DNA from 2 places in the Marinomonas sp. TI.3.20 genome. Region 1 is predicted to be linked to the other one. Evidence: predicted binding sites of a transcription regulator. Region 1 holds the regulator's gene; the other holds the start of a gene.
The links. Region 1 encodes LexA, which represses DNA repair genes until DNA is damaged. Its sites were predicted from a motif close to TACTGTNTANNTANACAGTA; they were not measured.
Positions count from the first base shown of each region.

Region 2: the regulator LexA is predicted to act here: its motif matches at 2,831-2,850, upstream of V6259_RS12625 (LexA family protein).

Region 1 is NZ_JBAKAS010000020.1:17,423-22,166, reverse strand. It holds gene topA (type I DNA topoisomerase) at 1-2,159, shown strand, start outside; gene V6259_RS16760 (DUF6586 family protein) at 2,156-2,626, shown strand; gene V6259_RS16755 (hypothetical protein) at 2,629-2,895, shown strand; gene lexA (transcriptional repressor LexA) at 2,948-3,568, opposite strand; gene dinG (ATP-dependent DNA helicase DinG) at 3,639-4,744, shown strand, end outside.
Region 2 is NZ_JBAKAS010000012.1:32,967-37,710, reverse strand. It holds partial or broken gene V6259_RS12635 (BspA family leucine-rich repeat surface protein) at 349-684, shown strand; gene V6259_RS12630 (Y-family DNA polymerase) at 1,118-2,386, opposite strand; gene V6259_RS12625 (LexA family protein) at 2,397-2,816, opposite strand; gene V6259_RS12620 (hypothetical protein) at 3,555-4,073, shown strand; gene V6259_RS12615 (crossover junction endodeoxyribonuclease RuvC) at 4,144-4,744, shown strand, end outside.

The DNA.
Region 1 (4,744 bases):
AAGCCGCTTTTGAAACGCCATCCGAACTTGATATGGATCGTGTTAATGCACAGCAAGCACGTCGATTTTTAGACCGTGTTGTTGGTTTTATGGTGTCGCCATTGTTGTGGGCAAAAGTGGCTCGTGGCTTGTCCGCAGGTCGCGTTCAATCAGTTGCAGTACGCTTGATTGTTGAACGTGAAAAAGAAATACGCGCTTTTATTCCTGATGAGTTTTGGGAGTTGGATGCGAATTTAACAACGCCAGCGAAAGATACGATCAAATTTGCAGCAGCAAAATATCAAGGCAAAGAATACCGTCCTGTGAGTCAGGAGCAGTCTGATGAGCATCTCGCTCGCTTGAAAGATGCCGATTACTTAGTAAGTAATCGCGAAGATAAACCGACAAGCAGTAAGCCATCAGCACCATTTATAACTTCTACCTTGCAACAAGCCGCGAGTACTCGACTTGGTTATGGCGTTAAAAAGACCATGATGTTGGCTCAGCGCCTTTATGAGGGTGGTTACATTACTTATATGCGTACAGACTCAACTAACTTGAGTTTAGAGGCTGTAGAGGCGCTACGCGGATATATTGCTGAGAAATTTGGCGACAAATACTTACCTGAAGAACCTATTCGCTACAGCAGTAAAGAAGGGGCTCAAGAAGCCCATGAAGCGATTCGTCCTTCTGATGTTAGTGTGCGCCAAGAAGATTTGTTAAGCATGGAAAAAGACGCGCATCGTCTTTATGAATTGATCCGTGCTCAGTTTATGGCGTGTCAAATGACGCCTGCGCAATACACATCTACGACTGTCACTGTAACAAGTGGTGAGTATGAGTTTAAAGCCAAAGGACGTATTTTACGCTTTGATGGTTACACTCGTGCTATGCAAGGTGTGGTTAAGAAAGGCGAAGACAATATTCTTCCAGATGTTGCTAAAGGTGAGACTCTCACTCTAGAAGCATTATTGCCAGAGCAGCACTTTACTAAACCAACGGCGCGTTTTGGTGAAGCCAGTTTAGTAAAAGAGCTTGAGAAACGTGGTATTGGTCGTCCTTCTACGTATGCATCAATCATTTCTACTATCCAAGATCGTGGTTACGTTCGAGTAGAGAATCGTCGCTTTTACGCTGAAAAAATGGGCGATATTGTGACTGAAAGATTGGTGGATAGCTTTCACTCCCTCATGAACTATAGCTTTACTGCACAAATGGAAGAGCAGTTGGATGCAGTGGCAGAAGGTCGTGAGAACTGGATTGAAGCACTCAATGCTTTTTATAATGGTTTTAGTGCTGTCTTAGCCAAAGCAGAAGATCCTGAAGATGGGATGATGCTGAATGAGCCAACACCAACCGATATTGCTTGTCCTACTTGCGGAAGGTCAATGCAAATTCGAACTGCTAGTACAGGCGTATTTATGTCTTGTTCTGGCTATGCGTTACCACCAAAAGAGCGTTGTAAAGCGACGATTAACCTTACTCGTGGTGATGAAGCAGTTGCTGTAGATGACGATGAAGCAGAATCAAAAGCGCTGATCAATAAGCGACGTTGTGATATTTGTGGTTCTGCCATGGACAGTTATTTGATGGATGAACACCGTAAGTTACACGTGTGTGGTAACAATCCAACATGTTCTGGTTATGCGGTGGAAGAGGGTACATTTAAGATCAAAGGGTACGATGGTCCTGTACTTGAGTGTGATAAATGTGGCTCAGAAATGCAGCTTAAGACAGGCCGTTTCGGCAAATATTTTGGTTGTACCAGCGACGATTGTAAAAATACTCGCAAGCTTTTGAAGAGCGGGGAAGCGGCGCCACCTAAGATGGACCCAGTTCCGATGCCTGACCTAGCTTGTTTAAAAGTAGAAGATCATTACGTTTTACGTGATGGTGCAACGGGTTTGTTTTTAGCGGCTAGTCAGTTTCCGCGTAAGCGAGAAACTCGAGCACCGCTGGTGAAAGAATTGCTTCCTTACATGGAGCAGATCGATCCTAAATATCACTTTTTCTCTAATGCTCCAGTTATGGATAACGAAGGTCGTCCGACCATTATTCGTTACAGTCGTAAGACGAAAGAGCAGTATGTGATGACTGAAGAAGAAGGTAAGCCAACGGGTTGGAAAGCCTATTATGTTGGTAAGCAATGGGTCGTTGAAGAAGGTAAGAAAAAGAAATGAGTGCTGCAACTCCAGCGAGTTTAACCAATCAAAAGTTGGATTCAGCACGCCGTTTTCTTCGACAAAGTCAAGAAGATGCAGGTTCTTGGCTTGGCGCAAGTTTGGAAGGGGCCGCAATCTTTCATTTGCGCAGTGCGTTGAATGGATTGCTACAGGAGGTTGGTTTGGCTTACCAACTAACCTCTGGTTTGCAACTTGACGGTTTGTTGAAAGAAGCTAAAGATAAAGATGTTGTCGTGCCGGTATTAGTCGAACTGCATGACTTATCTTTGCAATCTGGTTCTTGGCTAAATCAATTAGAGCAAGCTTATTTGGTTCAATTTGAATGCCGCTCTTCCATGTTTGTTAAAGCCAATGAAGCAAACTTGATTGGTCGTGGCGGCGATGACGGTGCATCGGTTAATGTGTTTTTATCTAAGCTAACGGAGTTGGTGTTGCGTTTTAGAGAAGAATCCTCAGAGTATTAAATATGAAAGAATCCTATCTAGAAATTATTGAGCTGGACAATGGCGATATTGTATTGCGTCCAGCTGGCGAAGAGGGCGAGAATGCAGAGCCCTTGGCAACATTAACAATTTCTGATGATACTAAGTCTTATCTTAAAGAACGTTATTTTGAACTGGCAAAATGCATGTTTCATGCAGGGATTGATTTTGTTTATTCGGAAGAAGAAACGTTTGGTGATGACATGGAGTATCCAGAAGATATGGATGTAAGGCCTAAAATATTGCATTAAAAAAGGCGAAGCATTTGCTTCGCCTTTTGGCTTTTCGGCTGAAGGTTCTGATTTAAATAGTTTGGCGTATGACGCCTACTGAAAGTCCTTCAATAGCAAACTCTTCGCTTTCTAAATCTACAATGATATCGTCAAAGTCTTCATTTTCCGGTACTAAGCGAATTAAGCTGCCTTTTTGGAAAAATCGTTTAACAGTGACTTCTTCGCCTATTCGAGCAACAACAATTTGGCCGTCACGAACAGTTGTCGTCTTATGAACAGCAAGTAGGTCTCCTTCCATGATGCCTATGTTCTTCATGCTAGTGCCAGAGACGGAAAGAAGGTAATCCGCCTTAGGTGAAAACATCGCGGCTGGAACATTAACATGAGACGCGACATTTTCTTGGGCCAAAATTGGAAACCCAGCAGCGACCTTGCCAATAACGGGTAATCCGGCATCCGCTTTTTCTGCTAAAGCAGGGTCTTCAAGCAGGCGAATGCCACGGGATGCGCCGGAAAGCATTTCTATGGCCCCTTTTTTAGCGAGGGCTTTTAGATGTTCTTCAGCGGCATTGGGAGATTTGAACCCTAGGCGATGGGCTATTTCTGCACGAGTTGGAGGAAAACCTGTTTCGCTAATAAATTCACGAATGGTTTCTAGTACGTCAGATTGTCTGTTGGTTAATTTAATCATAGCGTCATCTGGTTGTTTATACAGTAACTGTTATTATATACAGCATTATTCAAGATACTCAATAAATTAAATGCTTTCAGATGAACTAAAAACACAAATTCACCTTGCTTACCGAGCCTCGCTGGAAGCAAAGTCCCATAAACCTAGAGTTGGTCAGCGTCAGATGATCGGCACAATCGCCCGTACTTTGGGAAATATAAAGCAAGGGAGCGAAGGTGAGCGGTTAGACGAAAAGCATGTGGCCGTTGTTGAGGCGGGGACGGGGACGGGTAAAACACTGTCTTATTGTCTGGCTGCGATTCCAATTGCAAAAGCGCGTGGCTTAAAGTTGATTATTTCAACGGCAACCGTAGCCTTGCAAGAACAAATTCTCCATAAAGAATTGCCTGATCTGTTAGAGCATACCGAATTAAGTTTCAAATATACCTTAGCAAAAGGGCGTGGGCGTTATCTTTGTTTGAATAACTTGGAAGGTTTTCTGAGTTCTGAAGAGCAAGGTATAGAGGATATGTTTGCTGGGTTGTTTGAACAACATCTTCAATCTGATGATATTAACACCGCGCTTTATCAAGAGATGGATGTTGCTTTATCTAAGGGTGAGTGGGACGGCGACAAGGATAATTGGTCTGGCATTATTAGGGATCAAGATTGGCGCCGCTTGACTACGGATCATCAGCAGTGCACTAACCGCAACTGTGCTAATTACTCTGCGTGCCCGTTTTTTAAAGCGCGCGGTGAAATTGAAGACGCGGATGTGATTGTTGCCAACCACGATTTAGTGCTTGCTGATTTATCGCTTGGTGGTGGGGCAATTTTAACGCCGCCGAAAGAAACTATTTATGTTTTCGACGAGGGGCATCATTTGCCTGATAAGGCAATCGGCCATTTCCGTCACGAGGTTCGTTTGCAACAAAGTATTACCTGGTTGCGACAGCTCGAAAAAAATCTAGTGAACTTAAAGCAAGAGTTGACCGATGACGTTAGCTTAACAGGGCAGTTGTTGCTTAAAATTCCTCAACAGATTCAAAGTATTGTCAATTTCATCCAGTACGCACAGCAAGGTTTAGCGCCTTATATTCAAGGCTTGGGCTTGGATCAAGAGAATAATCAGCATCGTTTTGAGTTTGGTGTTATTCCTGATGAGTTACGGCAGCTAGCCTATAGTTTGCAGACCTC
Region 2 (4,744 bases), on a different contig from region 1:
GCCTCAACTACGATAACCAACATATCTCATTTGATTTAATTGGACTCAATAACTATTGCGTAAACCAAAATAGACTGCTTGAAAAATCATCAGCTTTTGACAACAGGACTACGGCATAGGGCGAACCTCTTGAGCCGATATGGTGAACTTGTGTGGGAGTAGTAGATGGTGCAAGCGGCTCAGGCACGATCTGGCGTCAAACAGACTTCATTTACAGATTGTGCATAGACACATTAATCACTAGAGCAGACCTACTTTGACGCAATCAACTTCAATGGCAATCTTGATGGCTGGGATACAGCAGGACTGGAGTCGATGTTCTTGACATTTTAAGAGACCGAAAACTTCCAAAGTGACGTTTCTAAATGGGATACGTCTAGCGTCACGACAATGGGTTACGCATTTTCAGGCTCAGACTTTAACATTAACATCAGTAATTGGATGGTGGACAGTGTATCAAACATGGAAGGTATGATTGCAGATTCAAGCTTCAAACAAAATCTTAGTAGCTGGTGTGTTTCTAAGATTGCCACGAAGCCAGACGATTTTGACAGCGGAGCTACGGCATGGGACGAAAGTCTTGAGCCGAAGTGGGGGACCTGCCCAGAGCCAGAAGAGGAAGATGGTGATATCAGTGACTCTGAGTCACTTCAAACGATCCATAACAGCGACTCCAAGTCATGACAAACAAACTTTATCTACACAGCGCGCATCCAGAAATAAATAGCACTATCTGAAGCGAAAGCATTACTAATTACGACGTTAGAGGCGACACTGGTCACTGGTCACTGATCGATAGAGACTACATAGCGTTATGTGCAAGCGACGGACAGAGAGCGGGGCTCAAAGCGTGAAAGCTAAGAAGCCCCGCTAATGTGAACAATATCACCACTCAAGAAAGCTACTATTCGATAGATCAAAGTCATTTCAACGATATCTCTTTCAGTGTCATGTAGTGAGCGAACTTAGCCTCTTGATAATCGCGATACGACTTATGGCCCTTAAGGAATTTGGTAACCTCATGACTTCTGGCATATGCGTGTTGACTAGGGTTTGGTTGGTGTGTGGGTTATCTTGGATGAGGCGATCAATGTAGCTTGTAGAATTAAACCGTGTACTAATGCACTTTGGGTACTTCACTCCAACTCCCCGTATAATTGGGGCTCAACTTTGCCGACGGAATTGCTGGTGGTTTTAGGAATGTGCTAGCGAACGACACTCCGCACGCTTGCTTAGCATTGATTTTATCTAAAATGTTCATCAATTCTACCTTGTTGCGCGGTTCTTTTTCGTCAAATAAACCTAGTTGCTTATGTTTGAGTTCCACCAGCTCCGAAACCATTACGCCGCACTTTGAGTAACGTAAACCATTTTGCCATATCGCGATAAGCAGCTGATGAATCACCGCATGAAACTTTGATGTGTCGTTGGAATGTGTAGTAAATTCTGCGGTCCGGCTTAGATAACGAAACGGGGCCGACTTATCGAAGGGGCTATTTTGAATAAAAATAGTGAGTCGCTTAGCTTGAGCTTTCCTGTTGCGCAGTTTACTGGCCAGCTTTTCAGCATGCTGTGACAAATGGCCTCTTATTATGTCCTGATCCATGACTCTCTCAGTGAAGGTTTTACTCGATACCATTTGCTTTTGTGCTGGCGCCTCAAACTCAAGGCCGAAGCATACCTCTCCATTAAGTTCTGCAATCACTCTTTGCAAGGTCACACCAAACACTTTTCGCATTCGAGCTTGATCAGACGATTTAAGGTCCCATGCCGTGCTTATCCCCATGGCCAACAATTTCTCTTCAAATTTGCGTCCTATCCCCCACACATTGCCCACTGGCATTAATTTCAAAAGCTTCTCAAGTCTTTCGCGGCTTTCGATCGCCACAACGCCCTTTGTTGCTGGATATTTTTTTGCGCCATACGCCGCCGCTTTCGCTAATGTTTTAGTAGCCCCGACGCCGACGCTAATTGCTATTCCAGTTTGCTGTTGAACGGTGTTTTTAATAAAACGAGCGTAGGCTTCATGACCACCGTGTTTATCGATCGTTATTTCTAATCCATCCGAGACACCAAATGACTCATCAATAGAATAGCGATCACACGGACCAAGAAGGCTCTCTATGGCGCATGCTACTTGAACACTGGATCTTGCATACAAAGGGAAATTGGAGGCGTGAGCGACCCCACCGCGAGCCTCAAACTCATCTTTGATCTGAAAGTAAGGTACGCCCATTTTAACGCCATTTTTTTTGGCCAGTTTGGATCGAGCGACTACATTGCCATCGGCTGATGAAAGAACGACAAGCTCTTTGTGTCTTAAATGAGGGGCGTATAATACCTCTACCGACGCAAAGAAGTTGTCGCCGTCTAAGAGATAGTACATAAAGGCTTTCTCACCACATCGATCTCACGACAGCCACAACTACACCGGATATTATGAGTTCATCATTTTCTGTAATTGGGATGAATTTATAGGCTTTGTTGTGGGGCATTAAGCCTAATACCGGCCTCATCAATAATTGTTTTACCGTGAAATCACCGTTCAACTCCGCAACAACAATATCTTTATCTTTCGCGCTAACCGATCTATCGACACACAAATAATCGCCATTTAGTATCCCAGCGTCTTCCATGCTACTGCCCTCTACTTGAACGTAAAAGCTGCTATTAGGGTTTCGTACGCAAAGGTCATCCATGCTCAATAATCCATGATCAATTTCACTAGCGTAGTTGGGAAAGCCTGCGGACACCCTGACATTAGAGGACGGCAAAGCGAGATTGTTGGGTTTATTCTGGGTGACATTAAGCGGCATAAACACTCCTAAAAAGCTGGATATTTATACAGTGTATAGTAAGATTTTTGTATTGTTAAGGGGAATAATTTTGGCGCTATGTCAGTGCGCCAAAATGATCCAAAAGACTATAACCTCATCCATTTCGGCCGTTCCTTGAATGACAACAATTCTTTAACGTAAAATTGATGCCCTAAATTTTTTTATAAATACAGGAATAAATAATATGTTTATCTGGCTGGTTCTCACGTGGGTATCTTTTAGTTTTGTTGCCAAATACCTAAAACATAATTTTAATATGATCTCTCAATCAAAAGACGCAACGCAAAGCATTTACTGGTTAATAGATCAGATCTCACAGCAAACTCCTATCGGCATTCTTCTGTACTGCTTACCGGTAATGTTGATTGGAGCTTACTTCACCTATAAAAAACCCGCTTGTTAAGGTTTCAGTAAAAGTATCTAAGGCAATCTCTTCATGTGTAATATTGATCATTTAAATAAGTTAATGATATAAATTGAATTACTCGCATTAATTCTATTGAGACCATGAGCAGCGTTATGAATGTTAATACACGTCGCGTAGCACAAATAATGTGCGCAATCACAAAAGAGATTCTCTGGAATCCACGGCAAAAATGGGCTCGTGAAAGAATGCCAAACTGCGAGCTAAAGATTAAAGTCGGAAACGGAAAGGCCACAAATGTAAAATCCTGTCGACCTACGGATTCTAACATTCAGCTCACCTATGGTGAAAAAATGATAATTTCGCACCTAGATTCATCGAAAATTCACTTATGGACAACTGGTAATGAAATCCTTCAGCGTGGTTACTTTGGTGGGGAGCTTAATCTCTTAACAGCACTTGCACAGGTAATAGTCCATGAATTTTCTCATGTAATACAAGTGATTTTAAATACTGAGGATGCCGCTAAGTCCCACGGCAAGTTGTTCTACAAAATATTAGATAAAGCCCATGTTTCTGGCATGGCAGATCGAATAAAGGATGAGCTTAATTCTCGCTGCTTAGATATGGGAGTGGATTTGAGTGAGGTTAAAAGTACAGGTACCGGAAAGAACTCTAAGGATTTCTCCATTGGGCAAACTGTGTGGTTGGCTGGTCGATATAGTTACCTCAACCCATTTAAAGTGACGTATAGAAAGAGGAATTTGAAACTAGTTTCTCTTAAAGACAAGGACAAAACGCTACTGGCTCATCCATCTTATGTTTACAGCACTGCCGAAGCTCGTAAAAACCCTGACATAGACGTTGGCTAACAAATTTGTAAAAGCGCTCAAGTATGAGTGGATAAATATCGTTTTGATTTTCTAATGGGGTTCGTATTTTTTGAAAAAATATCTTTTAGCTATTGATCCTGGGTCGAGAAAATTTGGATTTGCTGTTTTTAGTTTTGAAAATGGAGATCAGCATGAACTTATTGAGTTTGGCACTGTGGTTATAAGCAAACCAACTAAACAGTGTGCAACGACATCTATTTATGAACGCCTTAGGCTAATAGGTGAGTTTGTGGAAACTATTTGCTGTAAGTATTCTATCGATGAGTTCGCTATAGAAGAGGCATTCCTTGGTAAAAATACGGATTCCACAATCAAAATGTCCATGGCTCGTGGGGCATTTATTTGCACTATAAGCAAAGCAACCTTAAATGTTTATGAATACCCCGCAACCAAAGTTAAACAGATTGGCGCGCTTAATGCGAAGGCAACAAAAGACGATGTTATCTCAACGATAAAGATGATTTATAGCTTGCGAGACATAACAGAAGACGCTGCAGATGCGGTTGCAATCGGCAGGACTCATCTAATATTACGACACGGCGCGCTTAGTCGTGCACATCAATTATTTACGACTGGTGTAACCTCCGGTGCATTTCGTCGAACCTCTACATCGAGAGGCTCTTCAAGAAGATCTACCGCTACATCTAGGG